Linked DNA regions of Pseudobacteriovorax antillogorgiicola. The protein of the gene in region 1 interacts with the protein of each later gene in a pairwise test. Links are inferred from orthologs where the notes say so. Each region holds a gene or a part of one and is shown in the gene's direction. Other genes may lie near its edges. The genes, in order: B9N89_RS12170, dnaE and ctaD.

Region 1 (4,053 bases):
GATGTTATGTGTGCTTGGATTAACTTGGCAGACCTACGGTTGGGCTGATGGAGCAAAACTATACACAGCAAAGCTATGCCATACCTGCCACGGAGCAAATGGTGCGAAGCCGATCATGCCTCTCTATCCCAAGCTTTGTGGCCAGTCGGCAGAATACTTGAAGCAGCAGTCGCTCCTTATAAAAAGTGGCAAGCGCAACAGTGGAATGTCAGCTGCAATGATGGCGATGGTAAGCGCAGTGACTGAGGCTGAATTTGATCAGATTGCTAAGTTCCTCGAAGGCGCACCTTGTTCGGACTCTGCTCCCGAAGCTAGCAAAGCAAAGAAAAAGTAGCTTTCTCCTGCCAGGCATGCCTCAGATAGGCCTGGCACTCCCTCCCCTTTCAATGTTAGCGTCTGCTCAGGAATAACCTCTTGAAGCGGAGATTAGCAATGAAATGTCATGAAGTCGATTTCGAGATCCTTGGCAGCGACATGCAGATTGTGGAAGTCGAGTTAGATCCTCAGGAAACCGTGGTTGCCGAGGCTGGGGCTATGAACTATATGGAAGACGGCATTTTATTTGAAACTAAAATGGGCGACGGTTCAGAGCCAGACCAAGGCTTCTTTGGCAAAATGTTCAGCGCGGGCAAACGAATGATCACTGGCGAATCTGCCTTTATGACTCATTTCACCAACCAGGGAGCTGGCAAGAAGCGGGTTGCATTCGCTGCACCATTTCCAGGAAAAATTATCGATCTCAACATGTCCGAAGTCGGTGGTGAGATTTTGTGTCAAAAAGACTCTTTCCTAGCTGCTGCCTTGGGCACCAAAATCAGCATCGCCTTCAACAAGCGCCTTGGCACTGGTTTCTTTGGCGGCGAAGGCTTTATTCTGCAACGTATAGAAGGTGATGGCATGGCTTTTGTACATGCTGGAGGCACCATCGTTCGTAAAGAACTCCGTGGTGAAACCCTGCGACTCGATACGGGCTGCCTCGTCGCTTTCACTCCTGGCCTCGATTATAGTATCGAGCGTGCCGGAGGCCTCAAGTCCATGGTATTCGGCGGCGAAGGGCTCTTTCTTGCAACAGTTAGTGGCACAGGCACCGTCTGGATGCAGAGCTTGCCATTTTCTCGATTAGCCGATCGCGTCTTGGCCAACGCTCCGCGGGCTGGTGGTCAAAGGCAGGGAGAAGGTAGCGTTTTAGGTCAGGTCGGCGATATGCTCGACGGCAACTAGATCTTATACAAAACTTGGATAAAGTGGAATGCAGAGAAAGGAAGATCTGTGACGACACCACCATCACCGGAACGCGCTTCGGTCTGGCTTGAATTTTCACCGTTGGCCCAGGCCTGTTCGAGCATCAATTTGGGCCAAGGGTTCCCCGATTGGGCACCTCCCCCATTCGTTCAAGTTGCTGCTCAAGAGGCTTGTCAAGGTTCGAAATTTAGCACCTATGCCCGCTCCCCGGGGCATATGCCTCTAGTTGATGAGATAGCCAAGGCGTATTGCCCGAAACTAGATCGCAGTATCGACCCCAAGAAAAATGTACTCGTCACCGTGGGCGCTAGCGAAGCTATCTACCTTGCCATTCGAAGCCATATCAAAGCAGGCAACGAAGTGGTCCTATTGGAGCCAGCCTTTGACATTTATTTTGGGGCTCTTCGAATGGCTGGCGCTACCGTAAAGTCAGTTCCACTTGACATTCCTGGGCGCTGCCAATCATCAGAAGATATCACGATCCCCTGGGATAAAATTAGAAGTGCTCTTTCAGATAAGACTCGGGCCATTATTATCAACACTCCTCATAATCCAACAGGAAAAGTTTTTACTCCTGCGGAGTGTCAGCAGTTGGCCACTGTTTTAGAGCCTTACCCCAATTGCCTAGTGATTGCCGATGAAGTCTATGAGCACTTGGTTTACGATCACAAAAAGCATGTGCCAATTGCTAGAACTCCTGGTCTGGCTTCGAAAACACTATCCATTTACTCAGCTGGTAAAACCTTTTCAGTGACCGGTTGGAAAATTGGATGGGTTATTGGCGATCGGGACCTCATTTACCCTATGCAGCTGAACCAGCAATGGGTCGTATTCTCCGTAGCGACCCCGTTGCAAGAAGCCATCGCTCGATCGCTTCAACAGGCTGAACTAGCCTTTGACAATCAAAAAACTTACTATGAGGCTCTTACAAGCCTCTATGAAGGCAAACGAGATCGTCTTATTCAAGGCTTGCGGGACATTGGCTTTCACCCCATGAATCCCGAAGGCAGTTTCTTTGTGTGCTGCGATATTAGCAGTGGATTTTCTTCTTACCAAGGACTACCCAAAGACTTGCCCGAGCTTTATCAAAGGCATGGGATTGATTGGGATCATGATACTCAAAGTCTATTGGATTACAATGTCGTTCGGCACTTGAGCCTCTCCAAAGGAGTTACAACGATTCCTACAAGTGCTTTTTTTGTTCCATCCCACCGCCACGGATCAAATTGTCACTGGATTCGCTTTGCATTTTGCAAATCTGATCACTTACTTGATCAAGCCATTGAGCAACTAGGTTAACAGCTTATTTTACCAACTTGGTCGGTAGCTGAATCTTCTGACTAAGCTTCTGCCCATCGTTGCTAGCTTGCTCTTGTTCCTGGTCCAGAAATGGAAAGAACACACCGCCGAAAGCAAGTTCAAAATAGAATTGCCCCTGTTCAGTGGTTCCAAAGTCAATCGTTCCACCAAGGAGGTCGGCATCGATGGAGGCAAGATGAAGAGAGAGGGTAGAAAAATCCGATGTTTTAAGGTACTCCCAGTTAAATAGGAGGTCTTTTTGTTCAACTTTTAGACTGGGGCCAAAATCGTAGAGTCTTAAGCTATTAATTTGTTGATTGCTAACGTCTAGCATCAGATGAAACTCGCAACGATACTTTTTTGTTTTCTGCAGGGCCTTTAGTCGATAGTCAATTAAGGTTTGAATGATATTGAAAAGTTTAAACTTGAGAACCTTAATCGTTGGCTTAAGGTCAACATTGTCAATATAGAGTGATATCCCATGGCGCTTAAATTCTTGTTCCAGAAAATACTTCAGCTCCTCGGTAAACTCACTAAGTGTCAGTGTGCTAATATGATTCGATTTAAAGATACTATTTTTAAATTCAAGAAGGAAACGATTAAGATCGTCCATAACCTTATGAACATCATGGAGTGTCCCTTGAATTTGTAGACTTTCATCGTCGAGCCTCTGAACCGTCAAGCTGAAAAGCTGGCGATATTTTTCCACCATATCGCTATCTTCCACCAAGCTCTTTGGTTCAAAACCTGGTTCATTTAATTTGTCTCTCAACTGCTTAAGTACATCAAGATTTTTAGAGCTACTCAGGCTAGAAAGCGAGCTAAGCTTGGCAAAGGCGGGTGTTAGAAGGTTACCCATACCATGAAGAAAATTCGCGGTAGAATCTTGAACTCCTATGCGATGGGCCATATTCACTAAAAGGCGATTCTGAAATTCATTCTGTTTGATAGTATTGGCAAGATCGATCTGATTTCTAACCCGAGTAATCAACTCCAAATGCTTGAACGGCTTGGCAACATAATCTACAGCTCCATGTTCAAAACCCCTGGAAATATATGACTCATCTGTCAGAGCCGTAAGGAAAATAATCGGGATATCAGCAGTTTCGGGCCTAGACTTGAGTTGACGGCAGACCTCAAATCCACTCATCTCAGGCATATCAATATCAAGAAGGATTAGATCAGGTCTTTTTGCAATCGCTGACATAATTGCTAGACGCCCCTGATTTACAGGCCGTACGATATAGCCCTCCTCACCAAGGACCGACGACAGCACCTTTAGATTAGCAATAATGTCATCAACAACAAGGATATCACCACCCTTCTCTTTACCTTCTAAGTCCATAGTATTCCCGTAGTTATGAGCTATGTTTGATAAGCCGGCCTATATTTGGAAAGTTGTAGCACTCCACTTGCTGAGAAATATATTCCGTTAGTTTAGGATGCTCGGACGCAATTTCATGGAGTAAATCTTCAATTTGCTGCACATCGGCGATAAGAGTGTTTTCTTCG
Region 2 (5,246 bases), on another replicon or contig:
ATGTCTGTAAGGCAAAACTAAACTGGCAAGCCGATGATGTGGTGGAAGCAACCCTAGACTACGTCAAAGAAACTGTCGCTGATGGTAAAGTTTTGATGGCTGTATCAGGTGGGGTAGATAGTACTGTGGCAGTGGCCTTGATGAGCCAGGCCCTGGGCAACGATCGTGTGACCGCCGTGTTTGTCGATCATGGACTACTACGCAAGAATGAAGCATCTTGGGTAAAAGAAAAAATAGAGTCCTTGGGTGTCAATCTTGTCGTTCTGAACCGGGCCCAAGAGTTTTACCAAGCACTAAGTGGCGTTTCTGACCCGGAGCAAAAACGTAAGATCATCGGACTCAAGTTCATCGAGGAGTTCGAAACCTACGCCAAAGCTAACGAGGGCTTCACCCATCTCGGCCAAGGCACTCTATACCCAGACGTGATCGAATCAGCAGGGCACGGCGCTGGCGCCAAGGTCATCAAAAGCCATCACAATGTAGGCGGCTTGCCTGAAAGGCTTCATATGGCCCTCGTAGAGCCTTTCCGCTACCTCTTTAAAGACGAGGTTCGCCTTGTTGGCCGCAAGGTTGGAATTTCTAATGAGCTGGTCGATCGCCATCCATTTCCTGGCCCAGGCTTGGCTGTTCGGATCCTCGGCGAGATCACGGCTGACAAAGTCGAGATTTTGCAGAATGCAGATCAGATTTTTATTGATAAACTTCGTGAAAAAGACCTGTATAAGGAAGTTTGGCAAGCATTTGCTGTGCTCCTCCCCGTCAAAACTGTTGGGGTTATGGGAGACAACCGCACCTACCAATGGACCTGTGCCCTACGCGCTGTCACAGCGACAGATGGCATGACCGCTGGGGTAGGGGACTTGCCGATGGAATTTCTGGTTTCTGTATCTGATGAAATTGTACGAAAGGTCGATGGCATCAACCGGGTCGTTTATGACATCACCACCAAGCCCCCGGCGACCATCGAATGGGAATAGATGAGCGAAGACAACCTCAACCCGCGTAAGCTTGTTCACCTCCACGTCCACTCGGAGTATTCGTTGCTGGACGGCGCCATCCGGATCTCGGATGCGATCAAAAAAGTCAAAAGTCAGGGCCACACGGCTCTGGCTCTCACCGATCACAGCAATATGTTTGGAGCTGTTGAGTTCTACGTCAAGTGTAAGGATGCAGGACTCAACCCCATTCTCGGGGCCGAGATCAATTGGGATGGGCTTCCAGAAAGCCAAGTGGTACGTAAGGCCACGGGAGACTCCCAAGCCGCCGCTTACCACCTAGTTCTACTCGCTAAATCAACAGAAGGTTACAAAAACCTATGCCGCGTGGTTTCCTCTGGCTACCTTCGGGAAAATCCAGGTGAGGTGTCGGTCGCTCCAGCTGAAAAGGTCCGGGACAATGCCGGTGATGTGATCGCCTTATCCAGCTGCCTCCATGGAGAGTTTGCCTACCTGGTCAATAGCCTCATGGAACTAAGCCCAAACCCCCTTGAAGAACTTAAGGCTCCTACAGAGCCCTGTGAGCCCGTTGTCACTGCGCTCAATGCCCATGTGCAGTTTATGAAAGAGGCTTTTGGCGACGACTATTACATCGAGTTGATCGATAATAATCTTGGCTTGCAAAGGAAAGTCATCCCCGTGCTGGTGGAGGTAGCCTATCACTATGGATTGCCCCTCGTAGCCACTGCTGATTCCCATTACCTAAATCCAGAGGACGATGAAGCTCACGCAGTACTCACCTCTGTAAAGAATGACTTAAAGCAGTCCCATATTGCTAAACGCAACAAGGCTGCTCAGTTTCACCTTTTTTCCAATGAGGAGATGGTGGACAAGTACGGTCGCTGGGCGGAAGCCTTAGATAACCAATCTAAGATTGCCGAGCAGTGTCACGTTGAGTTGACCTTTGGCAAATACTTTCTGCCTAAATTCGAAGTAGACGGCATCGATAACATCGATGATGCTCTCATACAGCTTTCCAAGGAAGGGCTTGAGGAGCGGCTGGTACACCTTCGCAAGCAATATGGCCCAGAGTTTGATGCCGAAGCGGAGAAAACCTACTGGGACCGCCTAGATTTTGAAATTGGCATCATCATCAAAATGGGTTTCCCTGGCTACTTCTTGATCGTCCAGGACTTTATCAACTGGGCTAAGGATCATGATATTCCTGTTGGCCCGGGCCGGGGATCGGGAGCAGGCTCCTTGATTGCCTATGCTTTGAAAATTACCGATCTGGACCCTTTGAAGTTCAATCTTATCTTCGAACGATTCTTGAATCCTGAGCGGGTTTCCATGCCTGACTTCGACGTCGATTTCTGCCAAGAGCGCCGCGACGAGGTGATTCAATACGTGACGCAGAAGTATGGTGCGGATAACGTGGCTCAGATCACCACCTTCGGAAAGATGAAAGCCAAGGCTGCCCTGCGAGATGTGGGCCGAGTCTTGGAGCTAGGTTACAGCAAGGTAGACCGCATCGCCAAGCTGATTCCCAACGAACTGGATATCACCTTAAAAGATGCTCTGGAGCGAGAGCCTCGCATCCAAGAGGAAGCCAAGAAAGATGAGATCATCGAAAAGATGGTCGACCTTGCACTCAAGCTAGAAGGCATGAGCCGCCACACCTCAGTTCACGCTGCCGGAGTTGTGATTTCCGAAGGGGGTATGGACAACTACGTTCCCGTCTATAAATCAGAAGACGGTGCTCTCATCACTCAATATGAGATGAAAAATGCGGAGAAGGTTGGACTCGTCAAGTTCGACTTTCTGGGTCTAAAAACCCTAACCGTGATTCAAAAAGCTGTGAAGCTTATCCAGAAGTCAAAAGACCCCAACTTCAATATTGAAACCATCGACATCGAGGCCAAGCCGGTTTACGACCTGATCTCAACCGCGGCATCCGTTGGTATATTCCAGCTTGAAAGTTCAGGAATGCAGGCTTTGTTAAGCAAGCTCAAGCCTTCACGCTTTGAAGATATTATCGCGGTTGTGGCCCTTTTCAGGCCGGGCCCCCTCGGCTCGGGGATGGTGGACGACTTTATCGAGCGTAAGCATGGTCGCCAGGAGATTGAGTATCTCCACCCTGCTCTTGAAACCATTCTTGACGACACCTACGGCATCATCCTGTACCAGGAGCAGGTGCAAAAGATCGCTGCATCACTGGCTTCCTACTCACTTGGCGAAGCTGACTTGCTCCGCCGCGCCATGGGTAAGAAAAAACCTGAAGAGATGGCCAAGCAAAAGGTTCGATTCTCGACGGGATGCCGGGAAAACAACGTCCCCGAAGAGATTGCTGAAGAGCTATTTGAACTGATGGCAAAATTTGCTGCCTACGGTTTTAACAAGTCTCACTCGGCAGCCTACGGACTGGTCAGTTACCAAACAGCCTACTTAAAGACCTTCTATCCTGAAGAGTTCATGGCAGCGATCATGACCTGCGACTTGGATAACACCGATAAGGTGATCCGCTACATTGAAGAATGTCGGCGGATGAAGTTTAAAATCTATCCACCGGATATTAATCGCAGCAAGCTCGAATTCGATGTCCCCGGCCCTAGATCTGTAGGCTATGGCCTGGAAGCAATCAAAGGGGTTGGTGGAGCATCGCTTGAGAAGATGGTCCGTGAACGGGATGAAAATGGCCCTTATAAGTCCCTAACGGATCTTGCCAAGCGCATCAACTTGCAAAAGGTTGGTAAAAAAACCTTGGAACTTCTAGCCGAAGCTGGTGCTTTCGATAGCTTCGGCTCTAGCCGTGATGCCATCAAAGCTGCTATCCCTGAAATGGTGAAGTTTTCTGAAAGCCACCACAGTAATGAGTCTACTGGCCAGGTATTGCTGTTTGCCGACGATGATGTTGAAGAAAACATGGTAGATCTGGCTAAATTTGAGGAAGATATCGCGCAGGCTGGCAGCTCTGAATCCAGGCTGGAGTGGCTCTTAAAAGAGAAGAAAAACTTGGGAGTATTCCTAAGCGGCCACCCCATGGACCTTTACCCAGAAGATGTCAAAAAATTTGGTCAGCTCCAGATCAAGGATATTCCTAAGCGCGTGGGTTCAAAAGATGTCAATATCGTGGCCTTTCTCACTGGAACTTCAGAGCGCCTCACCAAAACTAACAAGAAGATGGCCTATATCCACTTAGAAGACGAAACGGGATCTTGGGAAGGGGTGATGTTTGAAAAAGATCTCCCCGAGTTTTTCCCTGAGCCCAATACCGTGGTCGTTGCCAAAGTCAACGTTGCCAAAAGCTATGACGGCACTTCGATCTCTCTTAAGGTAGACTCATTGGCTCCATTGCAAGATGTTAGGCGAGAAGTCACCAAGCGGGTAGAGATCCAGATAGGAAGCCAAAAAGATTTGAATCCAACAGCTCTCAACCAGAAGAAAGCCACCATTGGCCGTCTTGGGACGTTGCTCGCCAGTCACCCCGGAAGAACACCCCTGATCGTCAATTTGAAATATGGACGGGTTCAAATCAAAATCAATCCTCAGATCGAAGGGGTCGACCTCTGCGATGACTTCTACCAGAGCATCAAAAACATGGGGACGGAGGATGTCCAACTGCAATACTTCTAGGCTCAGCTCCCTAGGAGTGATTTATGTCGAACTAGTAGCGAGCAATGAGAGTGTTTAAAATTACAGCTAAGAGGGTAATCGTCATCATTTTGGGGGCATTGCTCGCGATTCCCATCCTTCTTATGCCACCCGTCTGGCAACTTAAATCAGGGCCTGTGGATGTCACCCGCTGGCCAAAGACCGGGGAGCAAACCTTTTCTATCGGGCCTCAGTGGAAACATTGGGTCCCCATAAAGTCTGTTTCTTGGCATGTGCTTCACGCGATCATGGTCGCAGAAGACGCTCGATTCCTAGATCACATGGGCATCGACCCAACCGCTATCTACAATAGCTTGAAACTCAATCTAGAGAAGGGCAGATATGTAAGAGGAGCTTCAACCATCTCCCAGCAAGTTGTCAAGATGACCTTACTCAGTCCAGAAAAGACGCTGCTCCGCAAGTTTCGAGAAATCTTGGGTGCTCTCCTGATGGAGCAGCTCCTTAGTAAAGAAGAGATTCTAGAGTGGTACATCAATCTCACAGAATTTGGTGATGGAGTCTTTGGTATCAAGGATGCCGCCTTTCACTATTTCGACACCTCACCCGAACTTCTAACTATCCAGCAGGGAGCCAACCTAGCTCTCGTTTTGCCTAGCCCGAACGCTTGGTCTGTGGGACTCAGGTCTCGCAAGCTTACAG
Region 3 (4,041 bases), on another replicon or contig:
ATCTTTTACTTATTATAACAAATCTCGGTTAAGATAGCGGCAGATCTCCATATTTGCCGTGTTTCGTCGTTGGTTTCCCCATATTTAACGGAGTAGGTCTGGCCCATGAAACATCCCATGAGATGGTTAAAGATTCTGTTAACCTTCAGCTTTCTCTTCAGTTTAACCTCGTGCTTTGAAAAGCTTCCCATGACTACCGTGCATAGTGTGACGGAGTGGGGCGCACAGATTAACGAACTTTACCTCCTCACGACAGTCATCGTGACTTTTGTCTTTTTCGCGGTGGCAATTCCCTTCTGCTACGCAATTTGGAAATTTAGGGAAAAAGAAGGAGACACGAGGATTCCGGAGCAGATTCATGGTAATCATAAGCTAGAAGTCTTGTGGACATTGATTCCGATCGTACTCCTAATCTTTATCTTTATTCCGACCGTGCAATTGATCCTTTCGCGCTTTGAAGAGCCACCTAAGGATACCTTGAAGATTCAAGCCATTGCTCACCAGTGGTGGTGGGAATTCAAGTATCCCGATCTTGGGATTACAACCGCGAACGAGATGTATGTTCCAGAAGGAAAACACGTCACAATCGAGCTAACATCAGCTGACGTCATCCACAGTTTCTGGATTCCTCGCTGGGGTGGAAAAGTTGATAACCTACCCGGTGAAACCAACTACATCACGTACACAACTCCTGCTGTAGAAGATGCTGAGAATGGCGATTACTATCAAGGCCATTGCGTTGAGCTTTGCGGTCTGTCTCATGCTCGCATGCGCTACCAAGCTGTGGTCCTGCCTCAAGAAAGGTTCGATGCCTGGACTAAAGTTGCTCAGACCCCACCGACAGTCACAACGGCGCTTGAGAAAAAAGGCCAGGAACTGTTCATGTCAAAAACTTGCTTCACTTGTCATGCGATCGAAGGCACAACAGCACAGGGTAGAGTCGGTCCTGACCTTACCAACTTCGGTAGCCGTCGCATGCTAGCTGCGGGAACTTTGCCCAATGACAAGGAAGGCATGTACGAGTGGTTGCGTGATTCTGTTGATAGCAAGCCTCCATATCAAAACGTCAAGCCAGGTAGTTTGATGATTTTTGGTGAGGGCTTCGAGCTCACAGATGAAGATATTGAAGCTCTGACAGCGTATCTGCAGAACTCAACCGCAAAGACTTATTAATAAACGTTCGATGACGTATTGCTCTCAGGAGGAATTTTTAGCGATATGAGTAGTTCAAGCTCTCCCAAAACAGGACTGTGGAGCTGGATAACCACAGTCGACCATAAACGAATCGGCATCATGTATGCCTTGGCTGCCTTCTTCTTTCTAATTTTCGGTGGTGTGGAAGCACTGCTCATGAGAACGCAGCTTCTCGTACCGAATAACGATTTTATCACAGCACGTACCTTTAACAGTATGGTGACGATGCATGGTACGACCATGATCTTCTTGTTCGTCATGCCTCTAAGTGCCGCCTTTTTTAACTATCTCACACCGATCATGATCGGTGCTCGCGACGTTGCTTTCCCTCGCTTGAACGCCCTAAGTTTTTGGATCTTCCTCTTTGGTGGATTCCTTCTGAACTTTGGCTTCCTTGTGGACCAAGCGCCTCGCGGCGGATGGTTTGGCTACGCAAACCTTACCTCTCTTCAGTACACCCCAGACAAGTCTGCCGACTTTTGGGCCATGGGCTTGCAGGTGGTTGGTTTAGCGTCCCTGATCGCGTCCGTTAACTTCTTTGTAACCATCCTTAACATGCGCTGTAAGGGCATGACCCTTCTCAAAATGCCGATGTTCATTTGGACGACTTTGGTGACTCAGGTACTTTTGATGCTTTCACTGCCAGTGATTACCGTCGCCCTTCTCATGGTGACTTTCGATCGACAGTTTGGTACTGGTTTCTTCAATCCAGCAGATGGTGGTCAGGTTATCTTGTGGCAGCATCTCTTCTGGGTTTTCGGTCACCCTGAAGTTTACATCCTAATCCTGCCAGCCATGGGTATCGTATCAGAGATCCTGGCAACGTTTTCGAAGAAGCCCCTATTCGGCTACTCCGTTATGGTTTATTCCAGCTGTGCTATTGGTTTCCTAGGCTTTGCTGTTTGGGCTCATCACATGTTCACCACAGGTATGGGGCCTTGGGCGACGACATTCTTCACCGCGGCAACCATGCTTATCGCGGTGCCTACCGGGGTTAAGATTTTTAACTGGATCTCAACGGTTTGGGGTGGTCGCATCAGCTTCACAACAGCCAACCTCTTCGGCCTCAGCTTTGTAGCTATGTTCACCCTGGGTGGTCTGTCTGGAATCATGCACTCTTCTGCGCCTATTGACTCTCAGCATCAAGACACTTACTTCGTGGTCGCTCACTTTCACTATGTTCTTTACGGCGGTGCCGTGATGGCTCTCTTCGGTGGTATTTACTACTGGTTCCCCAAAGTCACGGGTCGATACATGAACGAAGGTATCGGTAAGATTCAGTTCTGGCTTTACATGATCGGCTTCAATATGACGTTCTTCCCGATGCACTTTCTTGGTGTTCAAGGGATGCCTCGTCGAAACTATACCTATGCTGCTGACCAAGGCTGGGATCTTTGGAACTTCATCGTGTCCATGGGTGCTTATCTCACCGCAGTGGGTGCTATCTTGTTCGTGATTAATATCATTTGGTCTCTTCGTAAGGGCGCGAAAGCTCCTGGGGATTGCTGGGATGGTCGAACGCTGGAGTGGACGATTCCTTCACCACCACACGAGTATAACTTCGGTATCGAGCCGACGGTTCAACGTCTGGATGACTACTGGTTCCGCAAGTACTCAGATGATGGCAAGAAGAAAACTCTTCCAGCAGAGCCAAGCTACGATCCGAAGGCGATTCACCTACCGAATCCCTCATTTTGGCCCATTGTTTTGGCAGCAGGTATCACCACAGGAGCTGCAGGCTTCTTTGTAAGTGGAATCGGTCTGGCGATTAGTTTATTTGGTCTCGCAGTCATTGTCGTAAGTACTTACGGCTGGATCTACGAAGAAGCGTAAAAGGAGGGATTCGTGAGCGCGCATATAGAAACCAATACAGGTGTCGACAATCGTAAGTTTGCGATGTGGACATTGATTGCTTCCGAATGCTTCCTATTCGGAACATTGATTGTTAATTACTTTATCAACCGTGAGCGAGGGCTTGCCGGCCCCACGGGCCCAGAGATCTTTGATATCAACCTAACAACTTTGAGTACCTTCGATCTTTTGATGAGTTCGGTGGCTATGGTTCTAGCTCTTCATCACTGCCGGGCTAGGAACTTAAAGTGGATGCAGTTTTGGTTATTTATCGTTGCTTTGGGTGGCGCAATTTTCTTGGGCTTCCAGTACTACGAGTTTGATCATTTTGTCAATGCTGGCCTGAAGCTTGATACGAGTGTTTTTGGTTCGGCCTTTTACATGTTGACTGGCTGTCATGGATTGCACGTGGCTGTGGGAGTCCTGTGGATAACCTCTATCTTGATCACCTCTCTGAAGCGTGGCGAGTCGTGGTTTGATAGCGATACCATCGAGGTGGCAGGCCTTTACTGGCACTTTGTCGATGTCGTCTGGATCATCATTTTTACAGTCGTCTACCTATTTGTGTACGTATAAGAGGGTTGATTAATGTCAGAATCTCATGAAGCCCATGGCGGCACCAAACTGTACTGGATTTTTTGTGTTATCCTCTGTGTCATCACCTTTCTTGAATGGCTGATATTCGAGCAAAGAGAGGCCTGGGGAGTTTCGAAAGTTGTGCTTGTCACATCGCTTTCGGCCTTCTCTCTGATTAAGTTCGTGATGGTAGTTGGTTGGTACATGCATCTTAAGGACGACCCTAAGATGATTAAAAACACCTTCGTACTGTCTTTGCTTTTGATCATAGGAATTGCAGCTGGCCTTCTGGCTTTGATGCTATAAAAGCTTCCTTGAATTTGTAAGCAAATTGGCATATGTTCAGCTCCGCATTGAGTAGCTGCATACCCGCAGGGCAAGAGGGCTCAGAGTGAGCCTCCTTGCCCTTCCGATTATCGG

Evidence for each region.
Region 2: the proteins of B9N89_RS12170 (region 1) and dnaE interact in binary tests that used the Escherichia coli proteins (3 or more experiments, as listed by UniProt). The link is inferred for Pseudobacteriovorax antillogorgiicola from one-to-one orthologs.
Region 3: the proteins of B9N89_RS12170 (region 1) and ctaD interact in binary tests that used the Escherichia coli proteins (3 or more experiments, as listed by UniProt). The link is inferred for Pseudobacteriovorax antillogorgiicola from one-to-one orthologs.

The regions. Positions count from the first base shown.
Region 1 is NZ_FWZT01000008.1:77,167-81,219, reverse strand. Bases 408-3,405 are described here. They hold B9N89_RS12170 (aminotransferase class I/II-fold pyridoxal phosphate-dependent enzyme), read left to right. Parts: upstream 408-1,269; coding sequence 1,270-2,541; downstream 2,542-3,405. Other genes in these bases: B9N89_RS12165 (response regulator), read right to left, coding at 2,546-3,405; B9N89_RS12175 (TIGR00266 family protein), read left to right, coding at 433-1,221. In the rest of the region: B9N89_RS12180 (c-type cytochrome), read left to right, coding at 1-334; more of B9N89_RS12165, read right to left, coding at 3,406-3,886; B9N89_RS12160 (PAS domain-containing hybrid sensor histidine kinase/response regulator), read right to left, coding at 3,900-4,053. UniProt on the Escherichia coli protein: Shows aminotransferase activity with methionine and histidine as substrates, and to a lesser extent also with phenylalanine.
Region 2 is NZ_FWZT01000017.1:174,048-179,293, forward strand. What follows is about bases 578-4,768. They hold dnaE (DNA polymerase III subunit alpha), read left to right. Parts: upstream 578-977; coding sequence 978-4,568; downstream 4,569-4,768. Other genes in these bases: guaA (glutamine-hydrolyzing GMP synthase), read left to right, coding at 578-977; B9N89_RS20815 (biosynthetic peptidoglycan transglycosylase), read left to right, coding at 4,613-4,768. In the rest of the region: more of guaA, read left to right, coding at 1-577; more of B9N89_RS20815, read left to right, coding at 4,769-5,246. UniProt on the Escherichia coli protein: DNA polymerase III is a complex, multichain enzyme responsible for most of the replicative synthesis in bacteria. This DNA polymerase also exhibits 3' to 5' exonuclease activity. The alpha chain is the DNA polymerase catalytic subunit.
Region 3 is NZ_FWZT01000007.1:61,673-65,713, forward strand. What follows is about bases 637-3,622. They hold ctaD (cytochrome c oxidase subunit I), read left to right. Parts: upstream 637-1,218; coding sequence 1,219-3,027; downstream 3,028-3,622. Other genes in these bases: coxB (cytochrome c oxidase subunit II), read left to right, coding at 637-1,173; B9N89_RS10830 (cytochrome c oxidase subunit 3), read left to right, coding at 3,040-3,621. In the rest of the region: more of coxB, read left to right, coding at 118-636; B9N89_RS10835 (cytochrome C oxidase subunit IV family protein), read left to right, coding at 3,634-3,927. UniProt on the Escherichia coli protein: Cytochrome bo(3) ubiquinol oxidase is the terminal enzyme in the aerobic respiratory chain of E.coli that predominates when cells are grown at high aeration.